4 regions of the Pseudomonas sp. TS_SC_3 genome follow, and region 2 is predicted to be linked to each of the others. Evidence: predicted binding sites of a transcription regulator. Region 2 holds the regulator's gene; each other region holds the start of a gene.
What was found. The regulator sigma-54, encoded in region 2, starts transcription at its own class of promoters, with help from an activator protein. The targets are predictions, from matches to a motif close to ANTGGCATNNANNTTGCTNT.

Region 1 (5,703 bases), 510 kb from region 2:
GCTTAACAGCAAATTCAAAGGGCTGGTCAGTGCCCTGCGCGGCGATTAATAGGAGCCTGAAGCTATGTCACTTACCAGTGTTTTTAATATCGCCGGATTGGGTATGAGTGCCCAGAGCACTCGCCTGAATACCATCGCCAGCAACATTGCCAACGCCGAGACCGTGTCTTCGAGCATTGATCAAACCTACCGTGCCAGGCATCCGGTGTTTGCCACCGTGTACCAAACCGCGCAGGACGGCGATCGTGGTTCGCTGTTTGCTGAGCAGGACAATGCCGGTGCGGGTGTGCAGGTGCTGGGTGTGGTTGAGGATCAAAGCAGCCTGATGCCGCGCTATGAGCCGAACCATCCGGCTGCTGATGAGGGCGGCTATGTGTACTACCCCAACGTCAATGTGGTGGAAGAGATGGCTGACATGATTTCAGCCAGTCGAGCCTTCCAGACCAACACCGAAATGATGAACACCGCCAAGCAGATGATGCAGCGCATATTGACCTTGGGTCAGTAAGCCAACGAATTAGGAGTGCAGAGCAATGAGTGTTGTTGGCGATGTTAGCGGTTCGGCGCTGGACCAATACCAGATTAAGCAGGGCAGTAGCCAAAACAAAGAGCTCGGTAAAAACGAGTTTCTCAACCTGTTGGTGGCTCAGTTGAATAACCAGAACCCACTCGAGCCACAAGGCAATGGCGAGTTTATCGCTCAGCTCGCGCAGTTCAGCCAGGTTGAGGGGATCGAGAAACTCAACACCAGCATGGGTTCTTTGTTGAGTGGCTATCAGTCGTCCCAAGCGCTGCAGGCTTCTTCGCTGGTCGGGCGTAAGGTCATCGTACCTACGGACAAGGCTGTGGTTGATACCAGTGAGAGCTTCAAGGCGAGCCTGGTACTGCCGACCAGCAGCAGCAATGTCTACGTCAACATCTATGACAAGGCCGGCTCTGCAGTGGGCCGAGTCAACCTGGGTGAGCAGGCGGCCGGCAATGTCAGCTTTATCTGGGACGGCAAAGACAGCAGCGGCAACCTGATGCCGCCCGGTACTTATAAGTTTGAAGCGCAGGCCACCTATAACGGCGAGGCCAAGGGGCTTTACACCATGTTACCGGCCAACGTCGACAGCGTAGTCCTTGGTGGCAGCGAGTTGATGTTGAACCTCGCGGGGCTCGGCAGTGTGCCGCTGTCGCAAGTGCAGGTTATCGGTCAGTAACTAACAGATTTCAGCGCCGGTTACGCCGGTACAAGGAGACAGCTATGTCGTTCAATATTGGCCTTAGCGGTTTGCGTTCAGCAACCAAAGATCTCAACGTCACGGGTAACAACATTGCTAACGCAGGCACTGCGGGCTTCAAGCAATCACGTGCCGAGTTTGCCGATGTGTATGCCTCTTCTGTGTTGGGCACCGGTAAAAACCCACAAGGTAGCGGTGTGTTGCTGGCCAACGTTTCGCAATTGTTCAACCAGGGCAACATTAACTACACGCAAAATGCCTTGGACTTGGCGATTAATGGCAATGGTTTTTTTCAAGTCAATAACAACGGTGCGTTGAGCTACACCCGTGCCGGCTATTTCGGCACAGACAAAGAAGGTTTTTTGGTCGATAACTTTGGCTACAACCTGCAGGGTTACACCGTTGACCCTAACGGCAATCTGCAGACGGGGGTGGTGGGTGACTTGCAGATTCAATCTGCAAGCCAGGACCCGAAGGCCACATCGACCATGACCCAGGTCTTCAACCTCAACTCCACCAATGCGGCGCCGGCCACTACGCCGTTTAATGCGTCTGACCCAACGACCTACAACTCGTCTACCTCGACCAATATCTACGACACACAGGGTAATGCGCATGTGCTTACCCAGTATTTCGTCAAGGACGCGCCGCCGGCTCTCAACAGCTGGACCATGAATGTATTAATTGATGGGCGTAATCCGACTAATCCTCAAAGTGTTCTACTTCCAGGACCTCCCCCTGTTTTCGACAATACAGCTGGTACTGCGCCGTTTAGTACAACGCTAACATTCAGCCCGTCGGGACAGTTTCAAGCGGCCACGGGCGGCGATTTCACTGTGAATCCCGACGGTACTTTGCTTCTCAACAACTGGAATCCTGCCGCCCCGGACAATTCCACTCCACCCGTGTGGGGGCCTAATGGTGCCTTGCAAAGCCCGGAAAACCTGACGATTGACTTGCGTCGCTCAACTCAGTTTTCAAGCAGTTTTGCTGTCAACAGTGTCAGCCAGAATGGTTACACCACGGGTGAATTGGCCGGGCTGGAAATCGACGAAACCGGCGTTATTTTCGCGCGCTACACCAACGGTCAATCCAAGATACAGGGGCAGATTATCCTGGCTGACTTTGCCAATGTGCAGGGGCTTACACCGGTTGGTAAGACACAGTGGGTGCAGTCTTTTAATTCGGGAGAACCTGTGCGTAACCCACCAGGCTCCGGTACTTTGGGTGCGATTCAGGCCGGCGCGTTGGAAGACTCCAACGTCGAGCTGTCTGATCAGTTGGTTAACTTGATCGTGGCGCAGCGCAATTACCAGGCCAACGCTAAAACCATCGAAACCGAGAGTGCGATCACCCAGACCATTATCAACCTGCGTTGATGATCGCCGCCGGCGGCAGGCAAGTGCTTGTCGCCGGCGGCAAAAAAACGCCACCACGGTTTTTAAAAAGGCTCCTTTATGGAGCTTTTTTATTTTTAAAATTCATACGTATCAATGGTTTGTGATTATTTTTCGAATGCTGGCATAGGCATTGCTTTGTAGCGTGTATAGAGCAACTGGCAACGCGCCCAACTCGGAGATTAACCATGGACAAGATGCTGTACGTTTCCATGACTGGTGCCCACAACAACACCCTGGCTCAGCGTTCGCACGCCAACAACCTGGCGAACATCTCTACCAGTGGCTTTCGCCGGGATTTTGAACAGGCGCGTTCCATGCCGATTTTTGGTGACGGTTTACCGGCGCGTGTATATGCCATGAGTGAGCGCCCCGGCACTGACTTCACCCCAGGTGCGTTGCAGGAAACGGGGCGCGATCTCGACGTGGCAGTCGGCGGTAAAGGTTGGTTGGCCGTGCAGGCGCCTGACGGCACTGAAGCTTATGTGCGCACCGCCAGCTTGAACGTCGACGCTCTGGGCATGTTGCGTACCGGCAACGGTTTGCCGGTGATGGGCAACGCCGGGCCGATTGCAGTACCGCCTGAGCAGAAAATTGAAATCGGCAAAGACGGCACCATCAGTATTCGTGCGCTCGGTGAAGCGCCCAGCGTGCTGGCTGAAGTCGACCGCTTGAAGCTGGTCAATCCTGATCTCAAGCAGATGGAAAAGGGCTCAGACGGCCTTATCCGCTTTAAGGGGCAAGGCCCGGTGCTGGCCGATGCCACCACGGAAATCACCTCGGGGTTTCTTGAGTCGAGCAACGTCAACGCGGTGGAAGAGATGACCGCGATTCTCTCGCTATCTCGCCAATTTGAACTGCAAGTGAAAATGATGCGCACCGCCGAAGACAATTCAGCGGCCATGGCGCGCGTCTTGCAGATGTCCTAATTACCAGCACGCGGCGCCGTTAAGCCAGCGCCCGAGGAGAATCGATATGCTTCCTGCACTGTGGGTCAGTAAGACCGGTCTTACCGCTCAGGACATGAACCTGACCACCATTTCCAACAACCTGGCCAACGTTTCGACCACCGGCTTTAAGCGTGATCGTGCCGAGTTTGAGGACTTGCTGTACCAGATCCGTCGTCAACCAGGTGGCCAGTCCAGCCAAGACAGCCAATTGCCGTCCGGCTTGCAGCTGGGTACCGGTGTGCGGGTGGTGGGTACGCAGAAGATCTTCACCGCAGGCAGCTTACAAACCACCGAGCAACCGCTGGATATGGCGATTAACGGGCGTGGCTTCTTCCAAGTTCTGCTGCCAGACGGCACGGTGTCCTACAGCCGTGATGGTAGCTTTCATCTGAACTCTGATGGTCAGGTGGTGACGTCCAACGGCTACGCGCTGGAGCCGGCCATCGTGCTGCCCAATGAAGTGCGCACCTTTACCGTGGGTGAGGACGGCACCGTGTCGGTGACCACTGCCGGCAACCCGCAGCCGCAGATTGTTGGCAACCTGCAGACCGCTGACTTCATTAACCCGGCAGGGTTGGAAGCCATCGGCAACAACCTGTTCCTGGAAACCGCGTCCAGCGGCGCGCCGCAGGTCGGCACCCCAGGGTTGAATGGTCTGGGTACCACGCTGCAGAACACCCTAGAAAACTCCAACGTCAGCGTGGTTGAGGAGTTGGTGAACATGATCACCACCCAGCGCGCCTATGAAATGAACTCCAAGGTCATTTCCACCGCGGATCAGATGCTCGGCTTTATTTCGCAAAATCTTTGATGGTTAAGGCGGCTTAGTCGCGCAGCGGCTGGCTTGATCCTGCTAACAGTAAGGAATCGCTTGGACGGGTAGGCGTGGCTCACTCAAACACGTCACCCCAGGCAACGCATGAGGTAGTAGATATGAACCGGCTGATGATCATAAGTGCACTGCTTGGCCCGCTGGCTTTGAGCGGCTGCATGGCGCCCGCGCCTAAGCCGGACGATCCCTATTACGCGCCGGTAATGCCGCGCACGCCGTTGCCTGCGGCGCAGAACAACGGCTCGATTTACCAAGCCGGTTTTGAGAATGGCCTATTCGGCGACCGCAAGGCTTACCGGGTGGGTGACATCATCACCATCACCCTCAACGAGCGCACCCAAGCCAGTAAGAACAGCAACAGCCAGGTCAGTAAAGACAGCTCGGCCAACCTTGGCGTGCCGAACCTGTTTGGCATGGCCGTATCACCGAAAAACCCGTTAGCAGGTCTTAGCGCATTGGGTATGACCAATGACACCCTCGGTCTGGATGCCAGTTTTGATGCCACGCGCTCGGCGGATGGTTCCGGTGCGGCGGGGCAGAGCAACAGCCTCACCGGTTCGATTACTGTGTCGGTGGCTGAAGTGATGCCCAACGGCGTGCTGCTGGTGCGCGGTGAGAAGTGGATGACCCTGAATACCGGCGATGAGTTGGTACGGATCGCCGGCCTGGTTCGCGCCGATGACATTGCCACCGACAACACCGTGTCCTCGACCCGCATTGCCGATGCGCGCATCACCTACTCGGGCACTGGCGCGTTTGCCGATGCTTCGCAGCCGGGCTGGATGAGCCGTTTCTTTCTTAGCCCAATGTGGCCGTTCTGAGGATGGCCACCATGACGCTTCGTCAATACCTCATCGCTGCTGCTGCACTGTTGCTGGCATCAATGGCCCAGGCTGAACGGCTCAAAGACCTGGCCAGTATTCAGGGCGTACGCAGCAACCAGTTGATCGGCTATGGCTTGGTGGTGGGGCTTAACGGCAGTGGCGACCAAACCACTCAAACGCCGTTCACCGTGCAAACCTTCAATAACATGATGGCGCAGTTCGGCATCAAGGTGCCGGCCGGTGGCAACGTACAGTTGAAGAACGTTGCCGCGGTGTCGATCCACGCTGACTTGCCGGCATTCGCCAAGCCCGGTCAGACCATCGACATCACCGTGTCCTCTATTGGTAACGCCAAAAGCCTGCGTGGCGGCAGCCTGCTGATGACGCCGCTCAAGGGCATTGATGGCAACGTCTATGCGATTGCCCAAGGTAACTTGGTGGTCGGCGGTTTTGACGCCGAAGGCGGCGACGGCTCGC
Region 2 (5,703 bases):
GTGGGGCAGCGCAAAGGTTCTGCCAGCACCTCCGCCAGCGGTGAGGCGGCGATTCGTGAAACGGTGGCAGCGGCCCTGGCAATCGCCAAGCATGCCTCTGAAGATGAGTGCGCCGGCCTGGCCGATGCTGCGCTGATGGCTCGCGAGCTGCCGGCGTTGGATTTGTACCATGCGTGGTCAATCACGCCCGAGCAGGCCATCGAGCAGGCCTTGAGCTGCGAAGCGGCAGCTTTTGCGGCGGACCAGCGGATCAAGAATGCCGACGGCACCACGCTGAACACTCACCAGGGTTGCCGGGTTTACGGTAATAGCCACGGCTTTGTCAGCGGCTATGCCAGCACACGGCACAGCCTGAGTTGCGTGATGATCGCCGAGCAGGGCGGGCAGATGCAGCGTGACTACTGGTATGACGTCAATCGTCAGGGTGAGCTGCTGGCCGATGCCGGCAGCATTGGTCGCCGCGCCGCTGAGCGTGCAGTCAGCCGTTTGGGCGCGCGCCCGGTACCGACCTGTGAAGTGCCGGTGCTGTTTGCTGCCGAGCTGGCGGGAGGGCTGTTTGGTAGCTTTCTGGCGGCCATTTCCGGTGGCAACCTGTACCGTAAATCGTCGTTTCTTGAAGGCACGCTGGGGCAGCAGTTGTTCCCTGAGTGGTTGAAAATTGATGAGCGCCCACACATCCCGCGCGCACTGGGCAGCGCCGCCTTTGATGGTGACGGTTTGGCGACCTATGCCAAATCCTTCGTTGAACGCGGCGAGCTGCTGTCCTACGTGCTCGGCACTTATTCCGGGCGCAAGCTGGGCATGCCCAGCACGGCCAACTCAGGTGGCGTGCATAACCTATTCGTCAGCCACGGCGATGAAGACCAGAAGGCGCTGCTCAAGCGGATGGGGCGTGGTTTGTTGGTCACTGAGCTAATGGGCCAGGGCTTGAATATGGTCACCGGCGACTATTCACGTGGCGCGGGCGGTTACTGGGTGGAGAACGGCGAGATCCAATTTCCGGTGCAGGAAGTCACCATCGCCGGCAACCTGCGTGACATGTTCAAGCAAATAGTCGCGGTCGGTAATGATCTGGAACTGCGCAGTAACATTCGTACCGGTTCCGTGCTGATTGAGCGGATGACGGTGGCGGGTAGCTGACAGTAGCGGCCTGAAAAAAAAGGGGCGATGCACTCACGTGCATGGCCCCTTTTTTATCTAGGCAGGTTACTCGCCTTCGTCGAAGAAGTTGTCGATCAACTCGCGTAACGCCTGCAGCGCTTCGACATCCTGCTCGCCTTCAGTCTGCACATGAACGGCTGTGCCTTTGCCTGCGGCTAGCATCATCACGGCCATGATGCTTTTACCGTCGACCAGGCTGTCAGCACTGCGGCCGATTTTGACCTGACAAGGAAAGCGCCCAGCGACGCCAACAAACTTGGCTGCCGCACGGGCATGCAGGCCAAGCTTGTTGATAATGGTAATTTCGCTGGCGGGCATCGCGGGTAATTCCTTAGCTGAGGTCGCGGTGGCGGATCTGGACGTTTTTCAGGATGGGCTTGAGGGTATCGCCAAGCCGCGTTGCCAGATACACCGAGCGGTGGTGTCCACCGGTACAGCCTACGGCCACTGTGACATAGGCGCGGTTGCTGGCAGCAAAGCGCGGTAGCCACTTGGTCAGGTAGGCGAGGATGTCCTGATACATCTCTTCAACATCAGCCTGGGCCGAAAGATAGTCGATTACCGGTTGGTCGAGGCCGGAGAAGTCGCGTAAGTCCGGTTTCCAGTAAGGGTTGGGCAGGCAGCGCACATCAAATACCAGATCAGCATCCACCGGCATGCCGCGTTTGAAGCCAAAGGACTCAACCAGAAACGCGGTGCCCGGCTCGGGTTGGTTCAGCAGGCGTAGCTTGAGGCTGTCACGCAGCTGATACAAATTGAGGTGAGTGGTGTCGATCTTCATGTCAGCCAGGTCGATGATGGGCCCTAGCAGCAGGCTTTCATCGGCAATAGCTTCTTCTAGCGAGCGACTCTCATTAGTCAGTGGATGGCGCCGGCGGGTCTCCGAGAAACGCTTGAGCAGGGTTTCTTCGTCGGCATCCAGGTAAACCACATCGCACTTGATATGCCGTGCACGCACCTCTTCCAACAACGCCGGGAAACGTTCGAGATGGCTGGGCAGGTTGCGCGCGTCAATCGAAACGGCCACCTGCGGATGCAGCAACTCGGTATGCACTAGCGCGCGCTCTGCCAGTTCAGGCAGTAAGCCGGCCGGGAGGTTGTCGATGCAGTAGAAACCGTTGTCCTCGAGCACATCGAGCGCCGTGCTCTTCCCGGAACCGGAGCGACCGCTGACGATGATCAGGCGCATGTTTAGGCTCTATTGAGTTGGCTTTGAGTGTCGACTACCACCTGATACAGGGCTTCACTGCTTTCGGCTTGGCGCAGACTGGCGCGCACATCGCTGCGATCGAGCATGCTGGCGATCTGCCGGAGCAGTTCCAGGTGCGCATCGGTGGCGGCTTCAGGTACTAGCAGAACAAACAACAGGTCAACGGGGGCGCCGTCGATGGCGTCAAAATCTACGGCGGCGTCCAGGCGCAACAACGCGCTGATGGGAGCCGTACAACCCGGCAGGCGGCAGTGGGGAATGGCAATGCCATTACCAAAGCCGGTCGAGCCGAGTTTTTCGCGGGCAATTAGGCTTTCGAAAATGTCCTGGCCATCCAGGTCGGGCAGTTCGCGCGCCACCAAGTTAGCTATCTGTTCAAGGACACGTTTTTTACTGCCGCCCGGCACGTTCACTAAGGAACGGCCGGGGGTCAGGATAGTTTCAAGTCGGATCATAGGAGATAGGCGACGTCAGCGGGCCATAGCACCCTGTTGACGGTCGAGCTGTTTTTCCTTGTGTTTGATGAGTTGTCGATCGAGCTTGTCGGTCAGTAAATCGATGGCGGCGTACATGTCGTCATGCTCGGCATTGGCGACAACTTCACCGCCTGCAATATGCAGGGTGGCTTCGATTTTCTGCTTGAGTTTCTCGACCTCCATAATGACTTGCACATTGGTGATCTTGTCGAAGTGGCGCTCCAATCGGCCGAGTTTTTCGCCGATGTAGTCGCGTAGGGCGTCGGTCACATCCAGCTGGTGTCCACTGATGTTGACTTGCATACCGCTTTCTCCTTGTTGCCGTGTGTAAGAGGCAGGCGAGAGGCCTGCCGCCGGAACACTGTGGCGTGGAAGGGTCTGACAGATAGGGCCTGGCACGAACGCTGGTTGCTGAGTAGCAGTATGTCTACTTTGCGAAAAAACGTGCCTGGCGTGTTATCTGTCCTGCGAGTTGCCTTCCTTTTCGTACCGCCTTATATCAATCGTTTGCGCTCACTGGAGGGCGCTATTCCGAGGGACTCACGGTACTTTGCGACCGTACGGCGAGCCACTTGAATGCCTTGTGCTTCCAGTAGACCAGCGATCTTGCTGTCACTCAACGGCTTTTTCGCATTTTCCGCGGCGACCAGTTTTTTGATGATGGCGCGGATCGCCGTGGACGAGCATTCGCCACCCTCGGCGGTGCTAACGTGGCTGGAGAAGAAATATTTCAGCTCGTAAATGCCACGTGGGGTGTGCATGAATTTCTGTGTGGTGACCCGCGAAATCGTTGACTCGTGCATGCCTACGGCTTCGGCGATATCGTGCAGAACTAGAGGCTTCATCGCCTCGTCGCCGTAATCGAGAAAGCCGCGCTGGTGCTCGACGATCTGCGTGGCAACCTTCATCAGGGTTTCGTTGCGGCTTTGCAGGCTCTTAATAAACCAGCGCGCTTCCTGCAGTTGGTTGCGCATAAAGGTGTTGTCCGCGCTTGAGTCAGCGCGCTTCACAAACCCTGCGTACTGCGCGTTGACCCGCAGGCGCGGCATGGATTCCTGATTGAGCTCCACCAGCCAGCGCTCGTTGTGCTTGCGCACAATCACATCGGGCACCACGTACTCCGGCTCACCGGACTCGATCTGCGAGCCAGGGCGCGGGTTGAGGCTTTGGATTAAATCAATAACCTGACGCAGCTCGTCTTCCTTGAGCTTCATGCGGCGCATCAGCTGGCCGTAATCGCGGCTGCCGAGTAGGTCGAGGTAATCGCTGGCCAAGCGTTGAGCTTCACTCAGCCACGGAGTGCTTGCCGGTAGCTGACTCAGTTGCAGAAGCAGGCACTCGCCCAGGTTGCGTGCAGCGATGCCGGTCGGCTCGAACTGCTGGATGCGGTGCAGCACGGCTTCGACTTCGTCGAGCTCGATGTCCAATTCCGGATCGAAGGCCTCGACCACTTCCTCCAGGGTTTCTTCTAAGTAGCCCTGCTCGTTGATACAGTCGATCAGGGTGACGCCGATCAGGCGATCCTTATCCGACATCGGCGCCAGGTTGAGTTGCCAAAGTAAATGGCTTTGCAGGCTCTCACCGCTGGAGGTGCGGGTGGTGAAGTCCCACTCATCGTCATCACTGGCGCTGCTCGGCAGGCTGCTGGCGCTGGTCTGGTAGATGTCTTCCCAGGCGGTGTCGACCGGCAGTTCGTTGGGAATGCGCTCACCCCAATCACCTTCTTCCAGGTTGTCCACGGTTTGCGTGGCTTCCTGATAGTTGGTTTCCTGATAGGGCGCTTCGGGCTGTTCGCTCGGGCTGGCGCTTTCTGCGCCATCGGCCATGGGGTCCGAATTGTCGAAATCATCGCCGTCTTCCTGGCGTTCGAGCATCGGGTTGGACTCCAAGGCCTCCTGGATCTCTTGTTGCAGATCGAGGGTGGAGAGTTGGAGTAGGCGGATGGCCTGTTGCAGCTGCGGTGTCATCGTCAGCTGCTGGCCCATTCTCAGGACTAGCGATGGTTTCATTGCAGGCCTTATTTACTGGCGTCTATGCGCAATCCACTACAGGGCGTTTTAAAAATCGCCACTTGGAAGCAAATAATATGCCTAAGTTTAGGGGCTTTGCCTAGCAGGTCGTTGAAAACTACCTGTGTTAACGATCCAGCGTTAAAAGCAGGCGTTGGATGCGCATGTACAGCGCGTGTGCTCGGCTTTTGACCCGCCACTTCACCCGGCAGGCCAGTGCGCGGGTGTTAAATCGTTTCGCCTGTTCTGCTTACGCTCTAAAGCGCCTGCTGGCGGCTTAGAGCGGCGGTGGTTACAGCCGGAATTCATGCCCCAGATACACTTCTTTGACGGTTTGGTTGGCCAGGATAGTTTCGGCATCACCTTCGGCGATCAGTTGGCCATCGCTAACGATGTAGGCGGTTTCGCAGATATCTAAGGTCTCGCGCACGTTATGATCGGTGATCAATACACCGATGCCCTTGGCTTTGAGGTGGTGGATGATCTGTTTGATGTCGCCCACGGAAATCGGGTCAACACCGGCGAACGGCTCGTCGAGCAGGATGAACTTGGGGTTGGTTGCCAGGGCGCGGGCAATCTCCACGCGGCGGCGTTCACCACCGGACAGGCTCATGCCGAGGTTGTCGCGGATATGGCTGATATGGAATTCCTGCAGCAGCCCCTCAAGCTCCTTGCGCCGTGCAGCGCCGTCGAGGTCTTTGCGGGTTTCCAGGATGGCCATGATGTTGTCGGCCACGCTGAGCTTGCGGAAAATTGAGGCTTCCTGCGGCAGGTAGCCAATTCCGGCGCGCGCGCGGCCATGCATGGGCTGATGGCTGACGTCGAGATCATCGATCATCACGCGGCC
Region 3 (5,703 bases), 1.0 Mb from region 2:
TGGCCCTGGCCAAGCAGTATGACGTGCTGGTGATTCACGACCTGGCCTATGCCGATATTGTTTATGACGGCTGGAAAGCTCCGTCGATCATGCAGGTGCCGGGCGCTAAAGACATTGCCGTGGAATTCTTCACCCTGTCCAAAAGTTACAACATGGCCGGCTGGCGAATTGGCTTTATGGTCGGCAATCCCGAGCTGGTCAACGCCCTGGCGCGGATCAAGAGTTATCACGACTACGGCACCTTTACCCCGCTGCAGGTCGCGGCCATTGCAGCGCTGGAGGGTGATCAGCAATGCGTGCGCGATATCGCCGAGCAGTATCGCCAGCGCCGCAACCTGCTGGTTAAAGGCTTGCATGAACTGGGCTGGATGGTCGAAAACCCCAAAGCCTCAATGTATATCTGGGCCAAAATTCCGGAGCCGTATGCCCATCTTGGCTCATTAGAGTTCGCCAAGAAGTTGCTGCTGGAGGCCAAGGTCTGCGTGTCGCCGGGTATCGGTTTTGGTGACTACGGCGATGACCACGTACGCTTTGCCCTGATTGAGAACCAGGACCGCACTCGCCAGGCCATTCGCGGCATCAGGGCGATGTTCCGCGCCGATGGTCTGCTGCCGGAGAAAAAGGCCAAAGCCGACAGCGTGTAGCAACGCCAGGGATTAGGTGTGCAATGCGCACCTAATCCCTCATCAATCTACCCCCTCAACGCAATCCAGCTCAGCCTGAGTAATCCAACACGGTCCACACCCGGCTCAAGCCCTCGGCAATCAGGCAATTACTGTTGGCCAGCGAGTTGCTGCGGTGCAGTGACATCCGGCTGGTTGCCCCGTCTGTAGCACTGGAATGCTCGCTCAACCACTGCATGCGCCCACAATTCGCCGTTTCAATCACATAGCTGGCGGCCACTGCAGAACCCTTGTTGGGCAGCCTGATCATGTCAACCACCGTGCCTGGCTCTTCCACGCGCTTGCCGTTGTCCACCATCACAGCCCAGGCCTGACCATTTTCAATCACCAGGTAGGTGCCGTTAGCGCGCGGCGGGTCCAATTGTGGCTGCGCGCAACCGGCCAAAAAGCTCAACAGCACAACGGTCATGAGCATCTGTTGCATTATCGGTGACTCCTCTGCGGTGCTTGTCGCCATTGGCGTTGCGTGCGGTTGGCGAGAATGATCGAGTGGTTGCCGGATAGGCAGTGGGATTACTATTATCGAATACTGTTTATATGTACAGTATTTTTCAGCTATCCTGACACACGGCCACCCGCCAACCTGTTGCTGCCCACCCAAACTGCCCGGAGTAAGGCCAATGCTCGACGTTCTGCAGCTCAAACACAGCATGAACCGCATGCCTCTGGAAAAAGTCCGAGACACCGTGAATGAGTTAAAGCTGGAAGGCATCGTCACCGAAAACAAAACACCGTTTAACCGCGTGCATTTCAACACCTGCTTTGCCGAGATTGAGGCCTTGCTGCAACGCGCCGGTTATCACCGCCCACTCGATGTAGTGGGTTATGAAGGGCAAGCCTATGCCCTGTTCGACCCCACGCGCTGGGAGGCCGTGCATGTGCTGCGTTGGTTAAGAGACTTTGTTGAAGAAGCGCAACGCTGCCCACAACCGGGTTAAGGCTGCCCTGTTAGACGCCTTGACCGCTAAGCACTAAGACGATGCGCAGTGCTGAATTACCCTGCAGGACTGCACACTTTTAGCTCAACGCACGCCGCAGCAGAGGCGCTGCTTGCAGGTGATGCAGCGCATGGCCGTTACGCCGGCCCGACAACCGCGACTTAATCAATGCGCTAAGCCATTGATTAATAATATTTAGCCACCAACCTTCCAGAGCGCAGGCGAATTTCTCAGCCGCCCTCGGCGTTCATATCTGGGTTCCATAGCAAACATGGCAAGCCCTTTGCTTTGTGTCCCTCACGATTGCATCGCAGCCCACCAACGGCGGTGAGCCGCAGATCACGGACAACGGCGTCCGTCAGGTGACTTCTCCAGAAGAAGCCTGACGGATGCCGTTTTTTGTTTCAGCCGTATAAGGCCAGAGAAGGACAAACCCCATGACTGATCGTGATTCGAAGAACCCAAGCCTGCACAGCCGCCGTCACTTCCTGAAAACCTCGATTGCCGTCGCCGGCACCGTCGGCGGTGTCGCTGCACTTGGCTTGAGCGCACCCACCTCGCTGCGCAGCGTGGCCTGGGCCGCTGGTTCCGATGCGCCAGAAAAGGCGGCGCTGAAAGTGGGCTTTATTCCACTGACCGACTGCGCCTCGGTGGTGGTCGCCGCGACCCAGGGCTTTGCTGAGAAAAACGGCTTGAGCATCACCTTGAGCAAAGAAGCCTCTTGGGCCGGGGTGCGCGACAAACTCAATACCGGCGAGCTGGATGCCGCCCACGTGCTGTACGGCATGATGTACGGCGCGCAGCTGGGTATCGCCGGGCCGCAGAAGGATATGGCCGTATTGATGGGCCTGAACCAGAACGGCCAGGCCATCACCCTTTCCAAACAGCTCAAGGAAGCCGGCGTCACCAATGGCGCACAACTGGCCGAGCATGTGAAAAAAGGCGGTAACCCGCTGACTTTCGCCCAGACCTTCCCCACCGGAACCCACGCCATGTGGCTGTATTACTGGCTGGCGAGCCTGGGCATCAACCCGATGAGCGATGTGAAAACTATCGTCGTACCGCCACCACAGATGGTCGCTAATATGCGCGTCGGCAATATGGATGGCTTCTGTGTCGGCGAGCCTTGGGGCGCGCGGGCGATTGCTGAAAAAATTGGTTACACGGCTGTGACTACTCAGCAGATCTGGCCGGATCACCCGGAAAAAATCCTCGGCACCACCCGCGCCTTTATCGAGCAATACCCCAATGCGGCCCGCGCGCTGATCATGTCGATCCTTGAGGCCAGCCAGTTTATCGAGGCCAGCGAGGAAAACCGCAAGAGCACGGCCAAGCTGATTTCCGGCAAGGCTTACGTCAATGCACCGGTCAAAGTGATCGAACCGCGCTTCCTCAGCCAGTACGAAGACGGCCTGGGCAACAGCTGGAAAGACGACCACGCCATGGCTTTCTGCAAAAACGGCACAGTGAACTTCCCGTATCACTCCGACGGCATGTGGTTTATGACCCAGTTCAAGCGTTGGGGTCTGATCAAGGAAGACCCTAACTATGCCGCCATCGCCGCAGGGGTCAACCAGGTTGCACTGTACAAGGAGGCCGCCAGTGCGCTGAACATCCCCGTGCCGGCCAGCTCGCTGCGCAGCAGCACGCTGATCGATGGCAACATCTGGAATGGCTCCGACCCGGCGGCCTACGCCAACTCCTTTGCGATTAAAGCCTGATTGGGAGGTTCGTGATGAACGCACCACTGAAAACCCCATTGCCGTTGTCTGCGCCGATCAGTAAAGCGCCACGTCTGGCTCTGCCAGGCGTGGCGGCGCTGACCAGCCTGCTCAAGGCGGTTGTGCCGCCGCTGTTGGGTATCGTGCTGTTTATCGGCGTGTGGGCGCTGATTGCGACCAAGAGCGAGGGCCTGCCTGGCCCGATCAGTACCTGGGCGGCGGCGCTGGAACTGTTTGCCAACCCCTTCTATGACAATGGCCCAAATGACATGGGCATCGGCTGGAACATCCTGCATTCGTTGGGTCGCGTCGGTATCGGCTTTGGTTTGGCGGCGCTGGTGGGCATTCCGTTGGGCTTTGCCATCGGCCGCTTTGCCTTCTTGGCCGGCATGCTCTCACCGATCATCAGCCTGCTGCGCCCAGTGTCGCCGCTGGCCTGGCTGCCGATTGGCTTGCTGGTATTCGAAGCGGCTGGCCCGGCTTCGATCTGGGTGATCTTTATCAGCTCGATCTGGCCGATCATCCTCAACACCGCCGCCGGCGTGGCCAGCGTGCCGCAGGATTATCTGAACGTGGCACGAGTGCTCAAGCTGTCGGAGTTCAAGGTACTCACGCGCATCCTGTTTCCCGCCGTATTGCCGCACCTGATGACCGGCATTCGCCTGGCCATTGGCGTGGCCTGGCTGGTGATAGTCGCGGCAGAAATGCTCACCGGCGGCACCGGCCTGGGCTTCTGGGTGTGGGATGAGTGGAACAACCTCAACGTCGAACACATTCTGATCGCCATCATCATCGTCGGCCTGGTCGGCCTGGCGTTGGAGCAACTGCTGTTGCTGCTGGCCAAACGTTTCGATTACGCCAGTTAAAGCAGGCCAGCTGGTAATGCCCGTTTAAGGAGCCGCAACATGGATAAATTCGTGGAGCTGACCCAGGTCGGCAAACATTTCGACACCAAGAAAGGCCGCTTCCAGGCCCTCACCGACGTCAACCTGAGCATCGCCAAAGGTGAGTTCGTCACCCTGATCGGCCACTCGGGTTGCGGTAAATCCACCGTTCTCAACCTGATCGCCGGCCTGCTCGAGGCCAGTGAAGGCGGGCTGATCTGCAATGGCCGCGAGATCGACGGCCCTGGCCCGGAGCGCGGCGTGGTGTTCCAGAACCACAGCCTGCTGCCCTGGATGACCTGCTACGGCAACGTCTACCTGGCGGTGGAAAAGGTCTTCGCTGGCAAGGAGAGCAAGGCCCAGCTCAAGGAACGCACCGAAGCGGCGCTGGCCATGGTTGGCCTGAGCCACGCCACCTACAAGCATCCCAATGAAATTTCTGGCGGCATGAAACAGCGCGTCGGCATCGCCCGCGCCCTGGCCATGCAACCCAAGGTGCTGCTGATGGACGAACCCTTCGGCGCGCTGGATGCCCTGACCCGCGCGCACCTGCAGGACGAACTGCTGCGCATCGTTGGTGAAACTCACAGCACGGTGGTGATGGTGACCCACGATGTCGATGAGGCGGTGCTGCTGTCTGATCGCATCGTGATGATGACCAACGGCCCGGCAGCGACCGTGGGCGATATCGTCAAGGTCGAGCTGGCGCGCCCGAGGGATCGCCTGGCCCTGGCCAATGACCCGCACTACCACGCCTACCGCACCGCCGTGCTGGAGTTTCTCTACCAGCGCCAGCAACGCCCCGCGGCTTAAAGCAACTCAGGCACGGAGCAGGTATCTGCCTCCGTACCCTGCCTAGTAATCGAGCGCAGGACGTCTGCAACACGCATTACATCAGGGTTAATATTGGCCACCTTATTCCAATACCGGATACAGCAATGGCCCGTCTGAACCTTGAGTTCCCCGAAGATCAGTTCTGCTACAGCACCCACCTGACCGTGCGGGTGACCGACATCAACGCCGCCAACCACCTAGGCAATGACTCAATGATCTCAATGATTTCCGAGGCGCGGGCGCGGTTTCTGTTTGAGTTCGGCATTGAGGAAACCCAGGAAGACGGCACCGGCATCATCGTCACGGACCTCGCTACCACCTACCGCGCCGAAGCCCATGCTCGCGACCAATTGCTGTTCGAAGTCGGCGTGATGGACTTCAACAAATACGGTGGCGACATTACCTTCCGCATCACCCGCCCAGCGGACGGCAGCCTGGTGGCCATGGCTAAATCAGGGTTTGTGTTCTTCAACTATAAACTGGGCAAAGTGGTGCCCATGCCTACACGCTTCAGCGACACGTTCAGCAAGGTTAACTGGCTCAACCCAGCCTGAGCACGCGCACCAGCGCAGCGCACCATGGCTTATAAAGGAGCACTCAACAGCAACCGGTGCTGCACAGCCTGCGCCCCCCCCGCGTAAAT
Region 4 (5,703 bases), 1.1 Mb from region 2:
GTGGGGCCATCCGGGTTGCCCATGCTGAAATCGATAATGTCTTCGCCACGGCGCCGGGCGGCCATTTTCAGTTCGGCGGTGATGTTGAATACATAAGGGGGTAGACGATCGATGCGCGCAAAACGGCGCTTGGCGTTCTCAGCCATGATTTCCTCGCGGTACGTAAGCGCCCGGAACCGTCCGAGCGACGTTGGCCAGTGCGCTGGCCAGGCGGCGAAGATAAGCGGGGCGCAGTGGTACTGTCTAGAGCAGTTGCCATGAAACTCGGCAGTACAGCCTTAGTTTGGTAGGTCGTAGCCCGGATGCAATCCGGGGGTCGCAATCCTCGGACTGCATCCGGGCTACAGGAGCGGTGGTTAGCCGCCGAGCATGTCGTGCATGGCGATGATCTGTTCGGCCACCTGCGCCAGCTTCTGCTGACGGCTCATGGCCTGGCGACGCATCAGGGTGTAGGCCTGTTCCTCATCGCAGCTTTTCATTTTCATCAGCAGGCTTTTGGCCAGTTCGATGCGCTTGCGTTCGGCCAGCTGGGCATCGCGTGCCTGCAGCTGGGCGCGCAGCGCTTGGTCGCTCTCAAAGCGCACCATGGCCACGTCCAGAATCGGCTGCAGGCGCTGTGCATGGATGCCTTCGACGATGTAGGCGCTGACGCCGCTCTGAATGGCCTGGCGCATTACACCGGGGTCGTGTTCGTCGGTGAACATCACGATAGGGCGGGGTTGGTCGCGCGTGACCAATACCACTTGTTCCATCACGTCACGTCCAGGGGACTCAGTGTCAATCAGGATCACATCCGGTCGCACAGCCTCGACCCGCTCCGGCAGGTCGATGGTTAGGCCGGATTCATCGATCACCTCAAAACCGGCTTCGGTCAGTGCGGCTTTCAGGCGGCCGACTTTCTTGGCGGTGTCATTGATCAATAGAATGCGCAGCATCTTAATGAGTCTCCTGAGCTGCGCTGGCTGCTGTATCCGTTAACGCGTGCAAGGCAAAGCTGCGGGCATATACCGCTGGATTGCTGCCATCCCACGTGGTGCCATCGGCGAGTTGGCTGCTGCGCATCGGTTCGGTAACCGGCACACCGAGCGCTGTTGCGGCCTCGCGGTAAAGATCAATTTGCTGAACCTGGCGGGCGATACCTAGATAGTCAGGGTCGCTGCGCAGCAGGCCCCAACGGCGAAATTGTGTCATAAACCACATGGCATCAGACAGGTAGGGCATGTTGACCGCACCCTCGCCATGAAAGCGCAGCGGATGGTTGTCCTGCCAGGCATGGCCAAGACCATCCTGGTAGTGGCCGAGAAAACGGGGCTGGATGACAGACAGCGGTGCATCAACATAGGCAGCACCGCTGAGTAACTGCGCCGTGCTGCGTTGGTTTTCTTCGCATTCATCAATAAAACGGCTGGCATCCAGCACTGCCATGATCAAGGCGCGAGCGCTATTGGGGTGGCGTTCGGCAAAACCACGGGTACAGCCGAGTACCTTTTCTGGGTGATTGGGCCAGATGGCCTGAATGGTCGTCAGGGTACAGCCGAGATTGTCCTCCACGGCCTTGGCTGTCCAAGGTTCACCCACGCAGAAACCGTCAATACGCTGAGCTTTAAGGTGTTCAATCATTTGTGGCGGTGGAACCACCACGCTGTCGACATCGCGTAGCGGGTGAATCCCCTGGCTGGCCAGCCAGTAATACAGCCACATGGCATGGGTGCCCGTTGGGAAGGTCTGGGCAAAGGTCAGTCGCGCCCCATGCTGGTGCACATGCTGGCACAGCGCTTCAGCGCTGGTCACTCCGGCGGCTTGTAAGGGTTGCGACAGGTTGATGCTTTGTCCGTTCTGGTTCAGGCCCATGAGCACGGCCATGTCAGTCGCAGGTGCTCCGCCCAGTCCCAGCTGAACGCCATAGATCAGGCCGTAAAGACTGTGGGCAGCGTCCAGCTCGCCACTGAGTAATTTGTCGCGTAAGCCGGCCCAGGAGGCTTGCCTGTGCAGATTCAGGGTTAAACCGTACTTCTCAGCGAAGCCCTGGGTGGCTGCGACAATCACCGAGGCTGAATCACTCAAGGCCATAAAACCGATGTTCAGTACGGGTTTTTCCGGTGTTTGGCTGTGGCAGGTGCCTTGCTCGCTCATCGTGCTTTTCCTGTGCCCACACAAAAAAGTGCCGTACCAAACGCTGACCTCAGTCGGCGATCAGAACGACACCATTGTCTATTGCAGTCATTTCCGCCGTTGGAAAGGCCTGGTGGAACAAGCAAAGCAAGGCATATGCCAGCGGACTGGCACGACAGAAAAGAAAAAGCCCCGCACGAAGCGGGGCTTTGTCATTGCTGCAAGCGCTTAGACCTGAAGAGCAGGAATATTCGCGTTGGCAGCCGCTTCACGGAACTCGGCGATCTGATCGAAACTCAGGTAGCGGTAAACGTCCGCTGCCATGGTGTCGATTTCCTTCGCGTAGACCATGTACTCCTCAACAGTCGGCAGGCGACCGGTAATGGCCGCAACAGCCGCCAACTCGGCAGAAGCCAGGTAAACGTTGGCACCATCGCCCAGACGGTTGGGGAAGTTACGGGTGGAAGTCGACACCACGGTGGAGTTCGCTTCAACGCGTGCCTGGTTACCCATGCACAGCGAGCAGCCCGGCATTTCCATGCGCGCGCCGGCTTTACCGTAGATGCCGTAGTAGCCTTCTTCGGTCAGCTGATGCTGGTCCATCTTGGTCGGCGGCGACAGCCACAGACGGGTCGGCAGGGTGCCTTCGACTTTTTCCAGCAACTTACCGGCTGCGCGGAAGTGACCGATGTTGGTCATGCACGAACCGATAAACACTTCGTCGATCTTCTCGCCCTGAACCGAGGACAGCAGACGGGCATCGTCTGGGTCGTTCGGTGCACAGAGTACCGGCTCGTTGATGTCGGCCAAGTCGATTTCGATGACTTCGGCGTACTCGGCGTCTTTGTCGGCTTCCATCAGCTTCGGATCAGCCAGCCACGCTTCCATCGCTTGGGCGCGACGCTCCAGGGTGCGGGCATCGCCGTAGCCTTCGCTGATCATCCAGCGCAGCAGGGTGATGTTCGAACGCAGGTACTCGGCGATGGCTTTTTCCGGCAGTTTGATGGTGCAACCCGCAGCGGAGCGCTCAGCAGAGGCGTCGGACAGCTCGAAAGCTTGTTCAACGGTCAGCTCGTCCAGACCTTCGATCTCAAGGATGCGACCAGAGAAGGCATTGATCTTGCCCTTCTTCTCAACGGTCAGCAGGCCTTTTTGGATAGCTACGTAAGGGATGGCATGCACCAGGTCACGCAGGGTGATGCCTGGCTGCAGTTTGCCCTTGAAGCGCACCAGTACCGACTCCGGCATGTCCAGCGGCATTACGCCAGTGGCAGCGGCAAAGGCTACCAGGCCGGAACCGGCTGGGAAGGAGATGCCGATCGGGAAACGGGTGTGCGAGTCACCACCGGTACCGACGGTATCCGGCAGCAGCATGCGGTTCAGCCAGCTGTGGATGATGCCGTCGCCAGGACGCAGGGACACGCCGCCACGGGTGCGGATGAAATCCGGCAGGGTGTGGTGGGTGGTGACGTCGATTGGCTTCGGATAAGCCGCGGTGTGGCAGAACGACTGCATGACCAGATCAGCAGAGAAGCCCAGGCAAGCCAGGTCTTTCAGCTCGTCGCGGGTCATCGGGCCAGTGGTGTCCTGGGAGCCGACGGTGGTCATCTTCGGTTCGCAGTAGGTGCCCGGGCGTACGCCTTTGCCTTCTGGCAGGCCGCACGCCTTGCCGACCATCTTCTGCGCCAGGGTGAAACCCTTAGTGCTAGCAGCAGGTGGCTCAGGCAGCTTGAACAGGTCGGTTGGGCCCAGGCCCAGTTCGGCGCGCGCTTTCTCGGTCAGACCGCGACCGATGATCAGCGGGATACGGCCGCCAGCGCGGACTTCGTCGAGCAGTACTGGGGTCTTCATTTCGAAGGTGGTCAATACTTCGTCGGTGCCGTGCTTGCAGACTTTGCCAGCATGCGGGTACAGGTCGATCACGTCGCCCATGTGCATGTTGGAAACATCGAATTCGATTGGCAGAGCGCCGGCATCTTCCATGGTGTTGTAGAAGATTGGAGCAATCTTGCTGCCGAAGCAGAAGCCACCCGCGCGCTTGTTCGGCACGTTTGGGATGTCGTCGCCGAAGAACCACAGCACCGAGTTGGTGGCGGATTTACGCGAGGAGCCAGTACCGACTACGTCACCGACGTAGGCGATCGGGAAGCCTTGGCTGCGCATGGCTTCGATTTGTTTCATCGGGCCGGTAACGCCTTGCTCGTCCGGCACGATGCCGTCACGGGCCATTTTCAGCATGGCCAGGGCGTGCAACGGAATATCCGGGCGCGACCAAGCATCAGGTGCTGGGGAGAGGTCGTCGGTGTTGGTTTCGCCGGTGACCTTGAATACGCGCAGGCTGATTTTGTCGGCCAGGGTTGGGCGGTTCTTGAACCACTCGCCATCAGCCCAAGACTGCAGTACGCCTTTGGCGTGAACGTTGCCGTTCTTGGCTTTTTCAGCGACGTCGTGGAAGGCGTCGAACATCAGCAGGGTGTGCTTCAGTTGCTCGGCAGTCACGGCAGCCAGTTCGCTGTCGTCAAGCAGCTCAACCAAGGTGGCGATGTTGTAACCGCCTTGCATGGTGCCGAGCAGTTCAACAGCGTGTTGCTTGCTGATCAATGGTGAAGTGGCTTCGCCTTTGGCGAGGGCAGAGAGGAAACCGGCTTTAACGTAGGCGGCTTCGTCGACGCCTGGCGGCACGCGGTTGGTGATTAGGTCGAGTAGAAGCGCTTCTTCGCCGGCTGGCGGGTTTTTCAGCAGCTCGATCAGGCCTGCGGTTTGTTCGGCGTTCAGCGGCTGGGGCACGATACCCTGAGCGGCACGCTCTGCTACATGTTTGCGGTAGGCTTCAAGCACAGTTATTACCCTCATCAGTGGTCCCAAAGGGTTGTCCGGGACGCGATCCAGAAAACAACCAACCAGGCGCTTCGTGGCGTTATGGGCCGCTCAGCCGAGGTTGCGCTGCTTTCTTGCAGAAGCTGTTTTCAAAGTTTTACGCCGGCAGGACGGTTGGATGAGGGCTGGTGACGACACTTGAAGGGTGGTTCAAGGATCGGCACCAACATCGAACCTGCAGGATTGACTGTGCTCGTGACGCTTTGAAAACAGCTTCCAACGGACGTTGCTGCCTTTAAAAGGCCGGCCGAGTCTACTGGAAAGCTTTGATAAAGTTAAGCCAAAGGCCCCTCTTATATAGAGGTGATATGCCTTAGACAAAGGGCTAAGATGCCTGCCTGTTTACCAGTGTTCATACCTTTCGTTATGTCTAACCAACGCATCAAAACCCCTTGTGTCGGCCTGTGCTCCACTGTCTACGGTGACTTGGTTTGCCGTGGCTGTAAGCGCTTTCACCATGAGGTGATTAACTGGAACGGCTATAGCGACGAAGAAAAACGCGCCGTTTGGCTGCGCTTGGAAGTGCTGCTGGTGCAGGTCATGGCCGCAAAACTGCAAGTGTTTGATGCTGATCGTCTGCGTATGCAACTGGAGCAGCGCAAAATTCGGTTTGTTCCGCAGCAATCGGCCTATTGCTGGGCTTACCAACTCATTGTCCGTGGTGCGCGGGTGATCAGCCAGCTGGACGCTTACGGTGTGGTGTTATTGCCGGAG

Region 1: AC0J6G_RS03435 (flagellar basal body rod protein FlgF) is a predicted target of sigma-54. The motif match lies at 2,741-2,760, and genes of this name have one in related genera.
Region 3: AC0J6G_RS06155 (CmpA/NrtA family ABC transporter substrate-binding protein) is a predicted target of sigma-54. The motif match lies at 1,892-1,911, and genes of this name have one in related genera.
Region 4: AC0J6G_RS06180 (CmpA/NrtA family ABC transporter substrate-binding protein) is a predicted target of sigma-54. The motif match lies at 2,257-2,276, and genes of this name have one in related genera.

Annotation. Positions count from the first base shown of each region.
Region 1 is NZ_CM149586.1:713,391-719,093, forward strand. Features, by position in the region: gene flgB (flagellar basal body rod protein FlgB) at 1-49, shown strand, start outside; gene flgC (flagellar basal body rod protein FlgC) at 65-508, shown strand; gene flgD (flagellar hook assembly protein FlgD) at 534-1,202, shown strand; gene flgE (flagellar hook protein FlgE) at 1,247-2,602, shown strand; gene AC0J6G_RS03435 (flagellar basal body rod protein FlgF) at 2,809-3,549, shown strand; gene flgG (flagellar basal-body rod protein FlgG) at 3,596-4,381, shown strand; gene flgH (flagellar basal body L-ring protein FlgH) at 4,504-5,223, shown strand; gene AC0J6G_RS03450 (flagellar basal body P-ring protein FlgI) at 5,235-5,703, shown strand, end outside.
Region 2 is NZ_CM149586.1:203,681-209,383, forward strand. Features, by position in the region: gene pmbA (metalloprotease PmbA) at 1-1,140, shown strand, start outside; gene AC0J6G_RS01050 (HPr family phosphocarrier protein) at 1,207-1,479, opposite strand; gene rapZ (RNase adapter RapZ) at 1,493-2,350, opposite strand; gene ptsN (PTS IIA-like nitrogen regulatory protein PtsN) at 2,353-2,826, opposite strand; gene hpf (ribosome hibernation-promoting factor, HPF/YfiA family) at 2,842-3,150, opposite strand; gene AC0J6G_RS01070 (RNA polymerase factor sigma-54) at 3,342-4,856, opposite strand; gene lptB (LPS export ABC transporter ATP-binding protein) at 5,149-5,703, opposite strand, start outside.
Region 3 is NZ_CM149586.1:1,252,389-1,258,091, reverse strand. Features, by position in the region: gene alaC (alanine transaminase) at 1-644, shown strand, start outside; gene AC0J6G_RS06165 (hypothetical protein) at 715-1,107, opposite strand; gene AC0J6G_RS06160 (transcriptional regulator) at 1,304-1,621, shown strand; gene AC0J6G_RS06155 (CmpA/NrtA family ABC transporter substrate-binding protein) at 2,059-3,342, shown strand; gene ntrB (nitrate ABC transporter permease) at 3,357-4,208, shown strand; gene AC0J6G_RS06145 (ABC transporter ATP-binding protein) at 4,248-5,039, shown strand; gene AC0J6G_RS06140 (thioesterase family protein) at 5,165-5,614, shown strand.
Region 4 is NZ_CM149586.1:1,258,532-1,264,234, forward strand. Features, by position in the region: gene alaC (alanine transaminase) at 1-146, opposite strand, end outside; gene AC0J6G_RS06175 (ANTAR domain-containing response regulator) at 357-935, opposite strand; gene AC0J6G_RS06180 (CmpA/NrtA family ABC transporter substrate-binding protein) at 937-2,133, opposite strand; gene acnB (bifunctional aconitate hydratase 2/2-methylisocitrate dehydratase) at 2,341-4,950, opposite strand; gene AC0J6G_RS06190 (DUF1289 domain-containing protein) at 5,356-5,703, shown strand, end outside.